Regions from separate parts of the Streptomyces sp. NPDC005281 genome, predicted to be linked through region 1. Evidence: riboswitches for the same ligand, from Rfam matches in the RefSeq annotation. Region 1 holds a riboswitch; the other holds the start of a gene.
The links. Region 1 has a riboswitch for glycine ahead of gcvP (aminomethyl-transferring glycine dehydrogenase). Riboswitches for the same ligand answer to the same signal wherever they lie in the genome.
Positions count from the first base shown of each region.

Region 2: it holds a riboswitch for glycine, as region 1 does, so the genes downstream of both, gcvT (glycine cleavage system aminomethyltransferase GcvT) here and gcvP (aminomethyl-transferring glycine dehydrogenase) in region 1, are expected to answer to the same signal.

Region 1 is NZ_JBEXGX010000007.1:8,271-16,088, forward strand. It holds gene ABZV42_RS12100 (MerR family transcriptional regulator) at 3-677, shown strand; gene ABZV42_RS12105 (DNA polymerase IV) at 754-2,256, shown strand; gene ABZV42_RS12110 (PRC-barrel domain-containing protein) at 2,181-2,549, opposite strand; glycine riboswitch at 2,662-2,757, shown strand; gene gcvP (aminomethyl-transferring glycine dehydrogenase) at 2,940-5,825, shown strand; gene ABZV42_RS12120 (DUF5999 family protein) at 5,961-6,167, opposite strand; gene ABZV42_RS12125 (hypothetical protein) at 6,564-7,148, opposite strand; gene ABZV42_RS12130 (glutamate--cysteine ligase) at 7,691-7,818, shown strand, end outside.
Region 2 is NZ_JBEXGX010000023.1:85,983-93,800, forward strand. It holds gene ABZV42_RS28815 (ABC transporter permease) at 1-606, opposite strand, end outside; gene ABZV42_RS28820 (enhanced serine sensitivity protein SseB C-terminal domain-containing protein) at 1,083-1,883, opposite strand; gene ABZV42_RS28825 (enhanced serine sensitivity protein SseB) at 2,098-2,874, opposite strand; gene ABZV42_RS28830 (AAA family ATPase) at 2,938-3,606, opposite strand; glycine riboswitch at 3,782-3,878, shown strand; gene gcvT (glycine cleavage system aminomethyltransferase GcvT) at 4,027-5,145, shown strand; gene gcvH (glycine cleavage system protein GcvH) at 5,309-5,686, shown strand; gene glyA (serine hydroxymethyltransferase) at 5,698-6,957, shown strand; gene ABZV42_RS28850 (L-serine ammonia-lyase) at 7,133-7,818, shown strand, end outside.

The DNA.
Region 1 (7,818 bases):
GCGTGAGAAGCAGCGGCGACGGTACGGCTGGGGGTGCTCCCGGACGCGGTTCGGGGGAGAGCGGCCCGTACCCTCCCCCAAGCTCTCGGCTCGGCTCGAGCGGGGGGCGCCCTCATCAGGGCGGTGCGGCCGGGCATGTTCCGGTGCGCGCGGCGGCAGTGCCGGACGAGGGAGGGACGGTTCCCGAGGAGGTCGGCTACCGAGGGCCCACGGCGTGCGCCGCCGCGGGCATCACCTACCGGCAGCTGGACTACTGGGCACGGACCGGACTGGTCGAGCCCAGCGTGCGTCCCGCCTACGGGTCGGGGACGCAGCGCCTCTACAGCTTCCGGGACGTGGTGGTCCTGAAGATCGTCAAGCGGTTCCTCGACACCGGGGTGTCGCTTCAGAACATCCGCACCACGGTCCAGCACCTGAGGGAGCGCGGCTTCCAGGACCTGGAGCGCATGACCCTGATGAGCGACGGCGCCACGGTCTACGAGTGCACCTCCCCGGACGAGGTCCACGCCTTGCTCCAGGGCGGCCAGGGCATCTTCGGCATCGCCGTGGGCGTGGTGTGGCGGGACGTCGAGGGCGCCCTGTCCCAGTTGCACGGAGAGCGCGTGGACACTGGTGAGACGCTTCTCGCGCACCATCCCGCCGACGAGCTGGCGCGCCGCCGCAACCGTGCGGTGTGAGCTGTGAGCCGCATCAGATGACGCGATGCCCCGGGATGCCGGGGCATTGTCAGTGGCGTAGGGCAGCATCGGAGATGTGAGAACCGCGCCCACGATCCTGCATCTCGACATGGATGCCTTCTTCGCCTCGGCGGAGCAGGCGTCCAAGCCGAGCCTGCGCGGCAAGGCCGTCGTCGTGGGCGGGCTCGGGCCCCGTGGAGTCGTCGCCACCGCCTCGTACGAGGCACGCGTCTTCGGGGTGAACTCCGCGATGCCCATGGCGCAGGCGCGCAGGCGCGCACCGAACGCCGCCTACCTCGTGCCGCGTTTCGGGCTCTACCGCGAGGTCAGCGAGCAGGTGATGGGGCTCCTGCGGGGCCTGTCGCCGCTGGTCGAGCCGCTGAGCCTGGACGAGGCCTTCGTGGACCTGGAGGCGGGCGGGACGGCCTGGGACGAGGCCTCCGCCCGGCTGGCCGGTGCCAAGCTGCGCGCGGACATCCGGGCCGTCACGGGACTCACGGGGTCGGTGGGGCTCGCCGCCTCCAAGATGCTGGCGAAGATCGCCTCGGAGCAGGCCAAGCCCGACGGCCTCGTCCTGATCGAGCCCGGCACCGAGCGGGCGCTGCTGGGGCCGATGACGGTGCGGACGCTGCCGGGCGTCGGGCCGGCCACCGGCGACCATCTGCGCAGGGCCGGCATCACGACCGTCGAGGACCTCGCCGAGGCGGGCGAGGACGAGCTCGTACGGCTGCTGGGGAAGGCTCATGGACACGGGCTGTTCGCGATGGCGCTGGCCCGCGACGAGCGGTCCGTGGTGGCGGAGCGGGAGACCAAGTCGGTGTCGGTCGAGGACACCTACGACGTGGACATCCACGACCGGGTCCGGGTTGAGCTGGAGGTGCAGCGGCTGGCGGACCGGTGTGTGGGGCGGCTGCGCGGGGCCGGGCTGTCGGGGCGGACGATCGTGCTGAAGGTGCGCAGGTACGACTTCTCGACCCTGACCCGGTCCGAGACGCTGCGCGGGCCCACGGACGATCCCGGCGTCGTGCGGGAGGCCGCCGCCCGGCTGCTGGAGGGCGTGGACACGACCGGTGGCGTCCGTCTGCTGGGAGTCGGCGTCTCAGGGCTCGCCGACTACACGCAGGAGGACCTGTTCGCCCAGGCCGCGGCCGTGGCCGAGCCGCCGGCCGAGGAGCACACCGCGGACGAACCGGCCGAGGAGCACACCGCGGCCGGGGAGACGGCGCCCGTGGAGCGGCGCTGGCCCTCCGGACACGACGTGCGGCATGCCGAGTTCGGGCACGGCTGGGTGCAGGGGAGCGGCCTGGGCCGGGTCACCGTGCGGTTCGAGACGCCCTACTCGGGACCCGGGCGGGTGCGGACCTTCAGGACGGACGATCCGCGGCTGGAGCCGGCCGAGCCGCTGCCCCTGGTGGAGCGAAGACCCGAGGTCGCCGACGGGCTGCCGGCAGGCCCCGGGCCGTCGGTGTCGCAAGCCGGGACGCGCGGCCCCGGCCCGGGGGCTCAGGCGTCCTCCGAGCCCGCGAGCCGGCCGAAGTCCCGGTCCGGCGGCGGAGGCGACGCCACGTCGAGGCCGTAGTGGTGGTAGAGCTGGAGCTCCTGTTCGGGTGAGAGGTGGCGCCCGACACCGAAGTCGGGGGCGTCCTTGATCAGGGCCCGGTCGAAGGGGATGCGCAGGGTCCCCTCGATGATCTCGCTGGGCTCCAGGGGTACGAAGGCGTCCCTGCTGAACAGCCCGGTGCGTATGGCCGCCCATTCCGGGACGCCGGTCGCGTCGTCGAGGTAGACCTCGTCGATCGTGCCGATCTTGGTGCCGTTGCTGTCGAACGCCTTGCGGCCGATCAGGTTGCGCGGATCGATGTCGGTCTGCACGGTCCCTCCAGTGGTCGCAAACTCATCCGTAAGTACTACAAAAGAGCACATCTGTGAAGGCGGCCACTCGAGCTGTCCTCCGGCCGCCGCTGGTACGCTGGCAAGCGGCTGCTGATCCCGTGCGGGAGAGTCCTCCGGATTTCACCGGAGGCGCCGAAGGAGCAAATCCTCCCCAGAATCTCTCAGGCTCACGTACCGCACGGACGAGGTCACTCTGGAAAGCAGGGCGGGTGCCGATCCATGGCCACCGCCCTCACCGACGGTGAAAGCCGGATCGTCCGCAGGACCGTCCGGTGAAACTCTCAGGTTGAGATGACAGAGGGGGAGGCCGTCGGGGTACCCGTGCCGGGGTGCCCCTCGAAGGTCGCGTCAGACCAGGAGGCCTCCGCCATGACCGCCCCTCGCATTCCGCTCTCCGAGCTCGAACAGGGAATCCCCTTCGAGCAGCGCCACATCGGACCCGACTCCGAAGCACGGGCCAAGATGCTCGCGCAGGTCGGCTACGGCTCGCTCGACGAGCTGACCGCCGCCGCGGTGCCGGATGTGATCAAGAACGCCGAGGCCCTGAAGCTGCCGGCCGCGCGTACCGAGGCCGAGGTCCTGGCCGAGCTCCGCTCCCTCGCGGACCGCAACCAGGTGCTCGGCTCGATGATCGGCCTCGGTTACTACGGCACGTTCACGCCGCCGGTGATCCTGCGCAACGTCATGGAGAACCCGGCCTGGTACACCGCGTACACGCCGTACCAGCCGGAGATCTCGCAGGGCCGCCTCGAGGCGCTGCTGAACTTCCAGACAGTCGTCGCCGAGCTGACCGGGCTGCCGACCTCCGGCGCGTCCCTCCTCGACGAGGGCACCGCCGCCGCCGAGGCCATGGCGCTGTCCCGCCGCATGGGCAAGAACAAGAAGGGCCTCTTCCTGGTCGACGCGGACGCGCTGCCGCAGACCATCGCCGTCATCGAGACACGTGCCGAGCCGACCGGCGTCGAGATCGTCGTCGCCGACCTCGGCGACGGCATCCCGGCCGACCTCGCCGGGCGCGAGATCAACGGCGTGCTCATCCAGTACCCGGGCGCCTCAGGTGCCGTACGCCACATCAAGCCGGTCGTCGAGCAGGCGCACGAGCTGGGCGCGGTCGTCACCGTCGCCGCCGATCTGCTCGCCCTGACCCTGCTGACCTCGCCCGGCGAGCTCGGCGCGGACATCGCCATCGGCACCACGCAGCGCTTCGGCGTGCCGATGGGCTTCGGCGGTCCGCACGCCGGTTACATGGCGGTCCGCGAGAAGTTCGCGCGCAGCCTCCCCGGCCGCCTCGTCGGCGTGTCCGTGGACGCGGACGGGCACAAGGCGTACCGCCTCGCCCTTCAGACGCGTGAGCAGCACATCCGCCGCGAGAAGGCGACGAGCAACATCTGTACCGCTCAGGTGCTGCTCGCCGTCATGGCCGGCATGTACGCCGTTTACCACGGCCCCGACGGCCTGCGGACCATCGCACGGCGTACCCACCGCTACGCCACGGTCCTGGCCGCCGGGCTCATCGCCGGCGGTGTCGAGGTCGTCCACGGCGCGTACTTCGACACGCTCACCGTGCGCGTCCCTGGCCGTGCCGCCGAGACCGTGGCCGCCGCTCGCGAGAACGGCGTCAACCTCCATCCCGTCGACGCCGACCAGGTATCGATCTCGTGCGACGAGACGACCACGCGCGAGCAGCTGGCCGCCGTGTGGAACGCGTTCGGTGTCGAGGGCGACATCGAGTCGCTCGACGCGAGCACCGAGGACACGCTGCCGGCCACGCTGCTGCGCACCGACGCGTACCTGACGCACCCCGTGTTCCACGAGCACCGCTCCGAGACCGCGATGCTGCGCTACCTGCGCAAGCTCTCCGACCGCGACTACGCGCTCGACCGCGGCATGATCCCGCTGGGCTCCTGCACCATGAAGCTCAACGCGACCACGGAGATGGAGCCGGTCACCTGGCCCGAGTTCGGGCAGCTGCACCCGTTCGTGCCCGCCGACCAGGCGCGGGGCTACCTGACGCTCATCCACGAGCTGGAGGACCAGCTCGCCGAGGTCACCGGCTACGACAAGGTGTCGCTCCAGCCCAACGCCGGCTCGCAGGGCGAGCTGGCCGGTCTGCTGGCCGTCCGCGGCTACCACCGCGCCAACGGTGACGAGCAGCGCACCATCTGCCTCATCCCGTCCTCGGCGCACGGCACCAATGCCGCCAGCGCCGTGATGGCCGGCATGAAGGTCGTCGTCGTCAAGACCGCCGACGACGGCGAGATCGACGTCGAGGACCTGCGCGCCAAGATCGAGCAGTACCGCGACGAGCTGTCGGTGCTGATGATCACGTACCCCTCCACGCACGGTGTGTTCGAGGAGCACGTCGCCGACATCTGCACCCAGGTGCACGAGGCCGGCGGCCAGGTCTACGTGGACGGCGCGAACCTCAACGCCCTGGTCGGCCTCGCCAAGCCGGGCCACTTCGGCGGCGACGTCTCGCACCTGAACCTGCACAAGACCTTCTGCATCCCGCACGGCGGCGGCGGCCCCGGCGTCGGTCCGGTCGGTGTGCGCGCGCACCTGGCGCCGTACCTGCCGAACCACCCGCTCCAGCCGGAGGCCGGTCCCGAGACCGGTGTCGGCCCGATCTCGGCCGCTCCCTGGGGCTCGGCGGGCATCCTGCCCATCTCCTGGTCGTACGTCCGGCTGATGGGCGGCGAGGGCCTCAAGCGCGCCACGCAGGTGGCCGTGCTCTCCGCCAACTACATCGCCAAGAGGCTGGAGCCGCACTACCCGGTGCTCTACACCGGCCCGGCCGGTCTGGTCGCGCACGAGTGCATCATCGACCTGCGCCCGCTCACCAAGGCGACCGGCGTGAGCGTCGACGACATCGCCAAGCGCCTGATCGACTACGGCTTCCACGCGCCGACGATGTCGTTCCCGGTGGCAGGCACCCTGATGATCGAGCCCACCGAGTCCGAGGACCTGGGCGAGATCGACCGGTTCTGCGACGCGATGATCGCGATCCGTGCGGAGATCGAGAAGGTCGGCAGCGGCGAGTGGGCCGTGGACGACAACCCGCTGAGCGGTGCGCCGCACACGGCCGCCGCGCTCGGCGGGGACTGGGAGCACCCGTACAGCCGCGAGGAGGCCGTCTTCCCGGCCGGTGTCTCGGCCGCCGACAAGTACTGGCCGCCGGTGCGCCGCATCGACCAGGCGTACGGCGACCGGAACCTCGTCTGCTCCTGCCCGCCGCTGGACGCCTACGAGGACTGATCGGCGCTCGGCACGCGGACGCCTACGGGGAGTGATCACCCTCGGACATGCGTCGGGGCCGGTTCGGAGAGTACGTCTCCGGGCCGGCCCCTCGTGTGTCTGGGCGGCCTTTCACGGCCGCCCGGGTCGTGCGGCTCAGGCGGCCGTCATCACCGGCGCGCTGCCCAGTGGGCGGTGCGGGGCGATGATCTGGCCGTCAGGCAGGAGCTCACCGGTGTCCTCGAAGAGCAGAACGCCGTTGCACAGCAGGCTCCATCCCTGCTCCGGGTGATGCGCCACATGGCGGGCGGACTCCCGGTCGGCTGATTCGGCTGCGGGACACGGTGGCTGGTGCTGGCACATGGATGGGATCTTTCGCTGGGTCGAGATGTGAGTGATGGCTGTGGTGTCCGTGTTGCGGCTCGAGGTACTCATCGCCGCCCCCCGTTGATGTGTGGTCTGGAACCCAGTGTTGCCCCACGGGCGCCGATCCGCAGGGATTTGAGGGCACCGCTTCTCACAGGTTGATGACGCATCACCCGTGCGGAGGGTTCACCCCAACTGCGCCGTCCTTTCGGGTGGTTCGAGGTGGCCGGATCGGGCTAGTCCGGTCGGGCGCGGAGCGCGTTTTCCCTCGTACGAGCGGTTGGAAGCCCTAACGAGCGAGCGGCGCTCCGGGTTGCTGAGAGCGCCGTGCCCCGCAGCCTGGTTTACCCCTGAGGGGCACGGCTGCGGGGCACGGACGCGAGGTGCGGGGACTCAGGCCGGCGAACTGAGGAGTGGTGCCGGGGTGACTCGGTGGGTGAGGACCGGCAGCAGTTCGGTGACGAGGTACGGCCGGTGCGCGGCGATGCCGGGCGGGGCGGGTGCGAGTGGGACCAGCAGGTCGTCGGCGGCCGGATGGCCGGTGGCGCCGTCCGCGGTGCAGTCGCCGTGCAGCCAGAGCGTCAGCATGTACAGCTCGGGCACGGACAGCAGGCGTGCCTGGTAGGGCTGTTGCATGGTCTCGGCCTGCCGCAGGGCGAGCTCGGTCGCGGTGATGTAGGGGCCCTCGAAGAAGCGGGAGAAGGCCCAGCCGTCCGGGGTCAGCATGGTGTCGGCGGCGGCCACCGCGCGGTCGCCGCTGTGGATCAGGAAACGCCACCCGGCGAGCCGGGTGGCGGAGGCGCCCGCGGGAGTGATGCGGTCCAGGACGTGGACGGGCAGGGGGAGTTCAGGGGTGACGGGTCCCTGTGCCAGGCGTAGGGACGGGGTGCGGGCTTCGCGGACAGCGGTGGGGGAACCGAGTGCCGTGAGAACCGTGCGCAGGGCGGGCGCGGGAGCCGGGGGTACGTGCAGCGGCATGGTGGGTCGCCTCTCATTCGACAGGCACAGTGGCGCGAGGGCGGGGGCGGACGGCGCTGTCAGCTCTCGGGTCAGAGGTGGGGCGAGGGGTCTGGATCTGCCGACAGGGTGTCGCCTGCCGTCGTCACCGTGACGACGGCACTAGGACCGCGAGTGCCAACTCTCTGCCTCGGTAGCGGAGTTTATACGACGCGTGTTCAGGCGTTGTTTCGTCTAGTCGCACCGAATACGCAGAACAAGTCGATATCCGGTCGGCGAAATGCGGGAATCATCCCGGTTCTGCGCGATCGAATCGCCGTGACCTCGGAATGCTTCGCCCGTGCGGTCGGCCGATTCTCGTCGGTGTTTTTCACGAGATCATTTCGGGCGGTAAACTTGCTGAATGCTCCATGCCTCGTGAATGTGCCCGGGGCCGATGTCCAGACTAGCGGTCGAAGAGCGCGCGCGGGACGTTATGGATCGTGTTGCCTGGGCATCATCCCCCGTGACCCGGGACGCCAGGGCCGAAACGTCGGCCTGCCCATCCGAGGAGGGACACTTCGATGGGGGAGAAGGTCGTGGCAGGGACGTTCGGCCTGTCCGATCGGCAGCGCCATCGCGACAAGCTCCGACAGTGCCTGACGGGGCTGGAGCGACTGCTGGAGGAGAAGCGGTTCGACCGTCCGAAGAA
Region 2 (7,818 bases), on a different contig from region 1:
GCCGATCACGAAGATCAGGACGCAGAGGTGGAGCGGAAGCCCTTCGAGGCCGAACGCGCCGCCCTGGAGGGTGGCGGAGATGGCGATCGCGAAGAGCAGGAGGGGGAAGGCGAGGAAGGTGTCCATCAGCCGGCTGATGATCGCGTCGACGCGCCCGCCGTAGAAGCCCGCGACGACGCCGAGGATCGCGCCGATCACGTTCGACAGGATGGTCGCCCCGAAGGCGACGACCAGCGACACCCAGGAGCCCTCCAGGAGGCGGGTGGCCAGGTCGCGCCCGAACTTCGGGTCGACACCGAGCGGGTGGTCCGCGCTCATGCCGCCCATGCCGCCCTTGGGGAGCGAGGTGTTGGCGTCGATCAGGTCCTGGTTGAAGGCGTTCGGGTCCAGGCCCAGCATCGACTGGATGGGCCGGGCCAGCACGGCCAGCAGGATGAGGAGCAAGACGATGACACCGCCGGCGACCGCCACCTTGTCGCGCTTGAAGCGCGTCCAGGCGATCTGTCCCAGGGAACGGCCCTCGATCTGCCCCTTGCCGGCTCCGGCAAGCACAGCCTCTGGCTGCGCTTCCGTTGCCGCCGCGGTGGTCTCGATCGGTGCGGTCACAGTGACCCGACCCCTCTCGCCGGTGGTGACCGGCCTACGACTGCCGCTGTCTGCGGCTTGGTTCACTTGCTCGCCGGGAAGTTGACCGCAGATGGTGCGGTCCGATGACCCGGCTGATGATTCGGCTTGCACTCGCTCACAGGATCGATGACCCCGTGTCTGATGGGCGAGTCTTCAGTGCCGCCACGATCAGTTGCCAGGCCTCATGGAGAAACTATGCGCAACCGTGATGCTTGTTGGGGGATTCCGTTATCCGAACACTGGGTAACGGGAGCCGGACGACTGCCAATTGACCGCGAAGAATCCATAAGAGTCTTTTTGGTCGGAAGTCCCGCCAAAACGGGACAATCGGCACATGCTTCGGCTTCCCCGCAGGTCAGCAGCATGAGACCCACGCCACGTGAAGGCCGTGTGCAGAGTCATGATGCCAGCCGTTCTCGCACGGGCATGCGAGAGGTCCGGGATTCGGGACGCTCTCAGTACCCGCCGCGGGCCGGCGGATAGCCGTAACCGCCCGCTGTCGGGACCTGCGCCGGGGCCGCGTGCGCCTCACGGTCGTAGAACGGGCGTGCGTTCGCGCGCAGCCACATCGCCACCGGGTCGAACTCGTCCGACATCGCGACGGTGGAGACCGGCAGCCCGTCCGGGACGGCGCCGATCGACTGCTGCATCATCGCCCGCACCGAGTCGACGGCGGGCGGTGACGTGTCGTACACGTCGAGGCCGATGGCCAGATACGGCGCCCCGAGCGCGGGTTGGACCCAGGCTCGGCGCAACGACCGTACGGCCGGGGTGAGATGGGCGTTCTGGGTGATCAGGGCGTAGAACTGCGGGATCTCGATGGCGGGTTCGGACAGCCGCAGCGGACCCGCCGGCTGGCGCTCCAGACCCGTGGCGATCCGGCGCAGATCCAGCCAGGGCACGCCGAGGCCCCCGCCCGGGGCGTGCGGATTGAGCCAGAGCCCGAACTGGTCCGGGTACAGGGTGCGGGCGACGTCCAGGCCGTCCACGACCTCGTAGCTGCGGTTCCAGCCGCTGGCCGAGAGTTCCTGGGCCGAGGTGACGCAGGGCGCGTACCCGAAGCCGTCCACCGGCATGTTCCCGTACTGGGCGTCGGGGGAGCCGGCCTGGCCGTGCCACAGCAGCATCCACACCTGGCCGGACGACGGGGTCGCGAGCGCGCGAAGGAGCGCCTCGTAGGCGTCGTAACGCCCGGGAGTCACCTGGCGCAGCATGTGCTCGACCTGCCCGGCCGCGGCCGTGCCCGACGCGCTCACCCTCAACCGCCCCTTCGCGAACAATTCACGACGAACTCATCCCTTACGCCCGAGGCACCGGTCCGATATGCGTCAACACCTCGTCCAGGCCATGAAACCAGCTTATGCGGCGATCGTGCTCCGCCGGGGGAAGCAGTCGAGAGCCGGGACCGCCCCCGCGGGCCCGCAGAGGGCCCGGCGGGGCCGGCGCGCGGGCGCTCCTGGCGGGCGTCGTTCAGTGACCGTGCTGGTAGAAGGGGCGCACCTGGGCCCGCATCCAGTCGCCGACCGGGTCCTGCGCCACGTCGAGAAGAACCAGGTTCACCGCGATGTTCACCGGGACCCGGCCGAGGGCGCGGCCCAGGGCGTCCAGCGGCACGGCGCGGACGTCGCCCTCCCACATCGAGAGCTCGACGCCGATGAACATCACCGGTTCGTCGCCCTCGATGCTGGCGAGACAGCGACGGGCGCTCAGGACGACGCCGGTCGCGGCGAACTCCGCCGAGGCCGCGGCGAGGAAGTCCATCGGATCGTCCTGCCAGTCGGGCTCGAAGAGCCGCACGCGGCCCCCGCTGGAGGCCCCGTCCAGCTCGGACCGCCCGGCCCGGCACAGCTCGGCGACGGCCATCGGCGGCAGCGGTACGCCGACCACACCGTCCGGGTTCACCGCGAGGCCGACCTGCGGCGGAAGCCCGCGGGCGAACTCCACGGCGGGCGCGATCGTGAACGACATGTGACTGCCGACGACCTGGCGGAACTGCTCCTCGGAGCTGAAGACGGGGACGTACACCTGGCCCCCGATGTCCATCGTGGGCAGATCGAGCGCACCGCTCTGCGGTCCGCCGCCGTTGGGCAGCGGCACCCACACGAAGCTGCGGCCGAGCACCTCGACGATGCGAGCGCCCGCCGAGGGGCCCGCGGGCATGCCGAGGGAGGCGGACAGCACCTCCTCCAGCTCGTTGCCGGGCCAGCCGCCGTGCGGATGGGGGTGCGCCTGTGCCGGAAAGTCCATCTGTCTACCGCCTGCTTCGAACCGTTGTTCCGGCTGGAAAGGTTAGTGGGCCACCGCCACCGGTCAGTGGCCGAAGTCGATCCTGCGCAGCACGTCCGCCGCGTCCCGGTCGATCAGCACCGCCGAGCCGCAGCCCTCGGGCAGGTCTCCCCGCTCGGCGGCCCGCAGCAGCCGGGCGGCCGCGCCGCGATGGCGGGCGAAGGCGTAGCGCGACACGCCCCGGCCGCGCTCGCGCTGACCGTCCAGCGCGGTGCCCGGCGTGACGTCGAGCAGCAGCAGGTGCAGCGCGCCGCCGCGGCGCCGGGCCTCGCGGACGAGCCAGCGCCGCACCCAGGCCTGCGTGCCGCAGTCGTGCACGACGAGTCCGCCGCCCTCGCGCAGGGCACGGCGCAGGCCGGCGTAGTGCGCGAGGCGGACCAGGGGGCGGTAGAGCGCGTACGGCAGCAGCCCGGCCATCCGGCCGTCCCAGCGGTCGCGGGTGTCCTGCGAGTCGACCCGCGGGCCCCGCACCGCCCGCCGCATCAGCGTCGACTTGCCGCTGCCGGGCAGTCCGGTGACCACGACGAGGTCGCGGGCCCCGAAGCGGAGACCGTGCGGACTGTGCCCGACCCGGTCGCGCAGATCGCGCACGACGGCCGCCGGAAGCGGTCCGCGGGCCTTTCGGGCCGGTGCGCCGGCCTGCTCGGGCAGTGCGAGACCCGTGGCCGTCGCGTACGCCGTGGTCCTGTTCACCGTGACCGTCCTCCCCTTGGACGTGGAGTCCCATCTCCGTCGAGTGTAAAGAGAAGGTAATGCCCGGCGCTTCCCATTTCCGTGCGCGGACTGCCACAGCCCCGTCACAGATGACGGGCTGCCGCGATCGGGGAACGCGTGCGATGATGGCCGCGCCAACTGCATACCGGCCGCTTGAATCCGCGCGGGAGAGTCCTGGGTACGTGTACCCGGGCGCCGAAGGAGCAAGTCCCTCCCTTGAATCTCTCAGGCCCCGTTACCGCGCGGGCGAGGCACATCTGAAAAGCGGGCCGCTGAACCAGTGGCCCCACCCAAGGTGCAAATCAGGACCACCGTTTCGTGGTGTCTTGATGAACCTCTCAGGTTCCGATGACAGATGGGGAGGAACGACCTCGCCGTCATGCCTTGGGAGCCAGACCGATGAGCAGCAACGCACCCCGTCACACCGCGCTCGATGCCCTGCATCGCTCGCTCGGCGCGACCATGACCGACTTCGCGGGCTGGGACATGCCGCTGCGCTACGGCTCGGAACGCGACGAGCACGTCGCCGTCCGCACTAAGGCCGGGCTCTTCGACCTCTCCCACATGGGCGAGATCACCGTCACCGGCCCCGAGGCGGCGGCCCTGCTGAACCACGCGCTGGTCGGCAACATCGCCACCGTCGGCGTCGGACGCGCCCGCTACACGATGATCTGCCAGGAGGACGGCGGCATCCTGGACGACCTGATCGTCTACCGGCTGGCCGAGTACGAATACATGGTCGTCGCCAACGCCTCCAACGCCCAGGTGGTGCTGGACGCGCTGACCGGGCGAGCGGCCGGTTTCGACGCCGTCGTGCGCGACGACCGTGACGCCTACGCGCTGATCGCCGTGCAGGGCCCCGAGTCCCCCGGCATCCTCAAGGCGGTCACCGACGCGGACCTCGACGGCCTGAAGTACTACGCGGGCCTGCCGGGCACCGTGGCCGGTGTTCCGGCCCTGATCGCCCGCACCGGCTACACAGGCGAGGACGGCTTCGAGCTGTTCGTCGCCCCCGCCGACGCCGAGAAGGTGTGGCAGGCCCTCACCGACGCGGGCACCCCGGCCGGTCTCGTGCCCTGCGGTCTGTCCTGCCGCGACACGCTGCGCCTGGAGGCCGGCATGCCGCTGTACGGCCACGAGCTGACCACCGCGCTGACCCCCTTCGACGCCGGCCTCGGCCGGGTCGTGAAGTTCGAGAAGGACGGCGACTTCGTCGGGCGCGCCGCGCTGGAGGAGGCCGCCTCCCGTGCCGAGCAGAACCCGCCGCGGGTCCTCGTCGGCCTGATCGCCGAGGGCCGCCGGGTGCCGCGCGCCGGGTACTCGGTCGTCGCCGACGGCAAGGTGATCGGCGAGATCACCTCCGGCGCCCCCTCCCCCACGCTGGGCACGCCGATCGCGATGGCGTACGTCGACGCCGTGCACGCCGCGCCGGGCACCACCGGTGTGGGCGTCGACATCCGGGGCAGCCACGAACCGTACGAGGTCGTGGCGCTGCCGTTCTACAAGCGCCAGAAGTAGCACCGGGCCGGCCGGACCGGACCGGCAGGACACCGATGCCCGCCGGGCGCCGGTCCTGACGGGTGGCGCCCGCCGGGCCCCTGGACGTGACCCTGGGCACATCCGCCCGGTCACCCACGCTTCCCTCCATCAGCACTCCACCGCGTACAGGAGAATTCAGGCCATGAGCAACCCCCAGCAGCTGCGTTTCAGCAAGGAGCACGAGTGGCTGTCCGTCGCCGAGGACGGCGTCGCGACGGTCGGCATCACCGAGTTCGCGGCCAACGCGCTCGGCGATGTCGTCTACGCCCAGCTCCCGGAGGTCGGTGACACGGTGGCCGCGGGCGAGTCCTGCGGCGAACTGGAGTCGACCAAGTCCGTCAGCGACCTGTACTCCCCGGTGAACGGCGAGGTCGTCGAGGCCAACCAGGACGTCGTGGACGACCCGGCCCTGGTCAACTCCGCCCCCTTCGAGGGCGGCTGGCTGTTCAAGGTGCGCGTCGCGGGCGAGCCCGAGGACCTGATGTCCGCCGACGAGTACACCGCCTTCACGGCCGGCTGAGGAGTCACCGCATGTCGCTCATGAACACCCCCCTGCACGAGCTCGACCCGGACGTCGCGGCCGCCGTCGACGCCGAGCTGCACCGCCAGCAGTCGACCCTCGAGATGATCGCCTCGGAGAACTTCGCTCCGGTCGCCGTCATGGAGGCCCAGGGCTCGGTCCTGACCAACAAGTACGCCGAGGGCTACCCGGGCCGCCGCTACTACGGCGGCTGCGAGCACGTCGACGTGGCCGAGCAGATCGCCATCGACCGGGTCAAGGAGCTGTTCGGCGCCGAGTACGCCAACGTGCAGCCCCACTCGGGCGCCTCCGCCAACCAGGCCGCGCTGTTCGCGATGGCCAAGCCCGGCGACACCATCCTCGGCCTCGACCTGGCCCACGGCGGTCACCTGACCCACGGGATGCGGCTGAACTTCTCCGGCAAGCAGTTCAACGTGGTCGCGTACCACGTGGACGAGGCCGGCCTGGTCGACATGGCCGAGGTCGAGCGGCTCGCCAAGGAGCACCGCCCGAAGGTGATCATCGCGGGCTGGTCGGCGTACCCGCGCCAGCTCGACTTCGCCGAGTTCCGCCGGATCGCGGACGAGGTCGAGGCCCTCCTGTGGGTCGACATGGCCCACTTCGCGGGTCTGGTCGCAGCGGGTCTGCACCCGAACCCGGTCCCCTTCGCGGACGTGGTCACCTCCACCACGCACAAGACGCTCGGCGGCCCCCGCGGCGGGATCATCCTCGCGAAGCAGAGCTTCGCGAAGAAGCTGAACTCCTCGGTCTTCCCGGGCTTCCAGGGCGGTCCCCTGGAGCACGTGATCGCCGCCAAGGCCGTCTCGTTCAAGATCGCCGCCTCGGACGACTTCAAGGAGCGCCAGCAGCGCACGCTGGACGGCGCGCGCATCCTGGCCGAGCGCCTGGTCCAGGACGACGTGAAGGCCGTCGGCGTGGACGTCCTGTCCGGGGGCACGGACGTGCACCTGGTCCTGGTCGACCTGCGCAACTCCGAGCTGGACGGGCAGCAGGCCGAGGACCGCCTCCACGAGGTCGGCATCACGGTCAACCGCAACGCCATCCCGAACGACCCGCGCCCGCCGATGGTCACCTCCGGTCTGCGCATCGGCACGCCCGCCCTCGCCACCCGCGGCTTCACCGCCGAGGACTTCACCGAGGTCGCGGACATCATCGCCGAGACGCTGAAGCCGTCCTACGACACGGAGTCCCTGAAGGCCCGGGTGTCCGCTCTGGCCGACAAGCACCCGTTGTACCCCGGCCTGATTTAGTTTCGTAGGCTTTCCGTCATATGTTTTTCACCCGTACGGTCTGTATTCGTACGGGCATCCGGGGCACCGCGCCACACTGGAAGCAGAGCGCGGTGCCCCGTTCCGTGCAGTTACCCGCAGTCACGCACCACCTCCGTCGGACAACGGCGTCCGGCGAAACCAGCAAGGAGTTCCCGTGGCCATCTCGGTCTTCGACCTGTTCTCGATCGGCATCGGCCCGTCCAGCTCCCACACGGTGGGTCCGATGCGCGCCGCGCGCATGTTCGCCCGGCGGCTTCGCAACGAGGACCTGCTGGCCCCCGTCGCGTCGATACGCGCCGAGCTGTACGGCTCACTGGGCGCGACCGGCCACGGCCACGGCACCCCCAAGGCGGTGCTGCTTGGCCTGGAAGGCGCCTCCCCCGCGACGGTGGACGTGGAGGGCGCCGACGAGCGGGTCGAGCAGATCAAGGCCTCGGGGCGGATCAACGTGCTCGGCGAGCACGAGATCGGCTTCTCCTTCGACGACGACCTCGTCCTGCACCGCCGCAAGGCCCTGCCGTACCACGCCAACGGCATGACGATCTTCGCGTACGACGCCTCGGGCGAGCTCGTCCTGGAGAAGACGTACTACTCCGTCGGCGGCGGTTTCGTGGTCGACGAGGACGCGGTCGGCGAGGACCGCATCAAGCTCGACGACACGGTCCTGAAGTACCCGTTCCGCACGGGTGACGAGCTGCTGCGGCTCGCCAAGGAGACCGGTCTGTCGATCTCCTCCCTGATGCTGGAGAACGAGCGGGCCTGGCGCACCGAGGAGGAGATCCGTGAGGGGCTCCTCGGGATCTGGCGTGTGATGCAGGCGTGCGTCTCGCGCGGCATCAC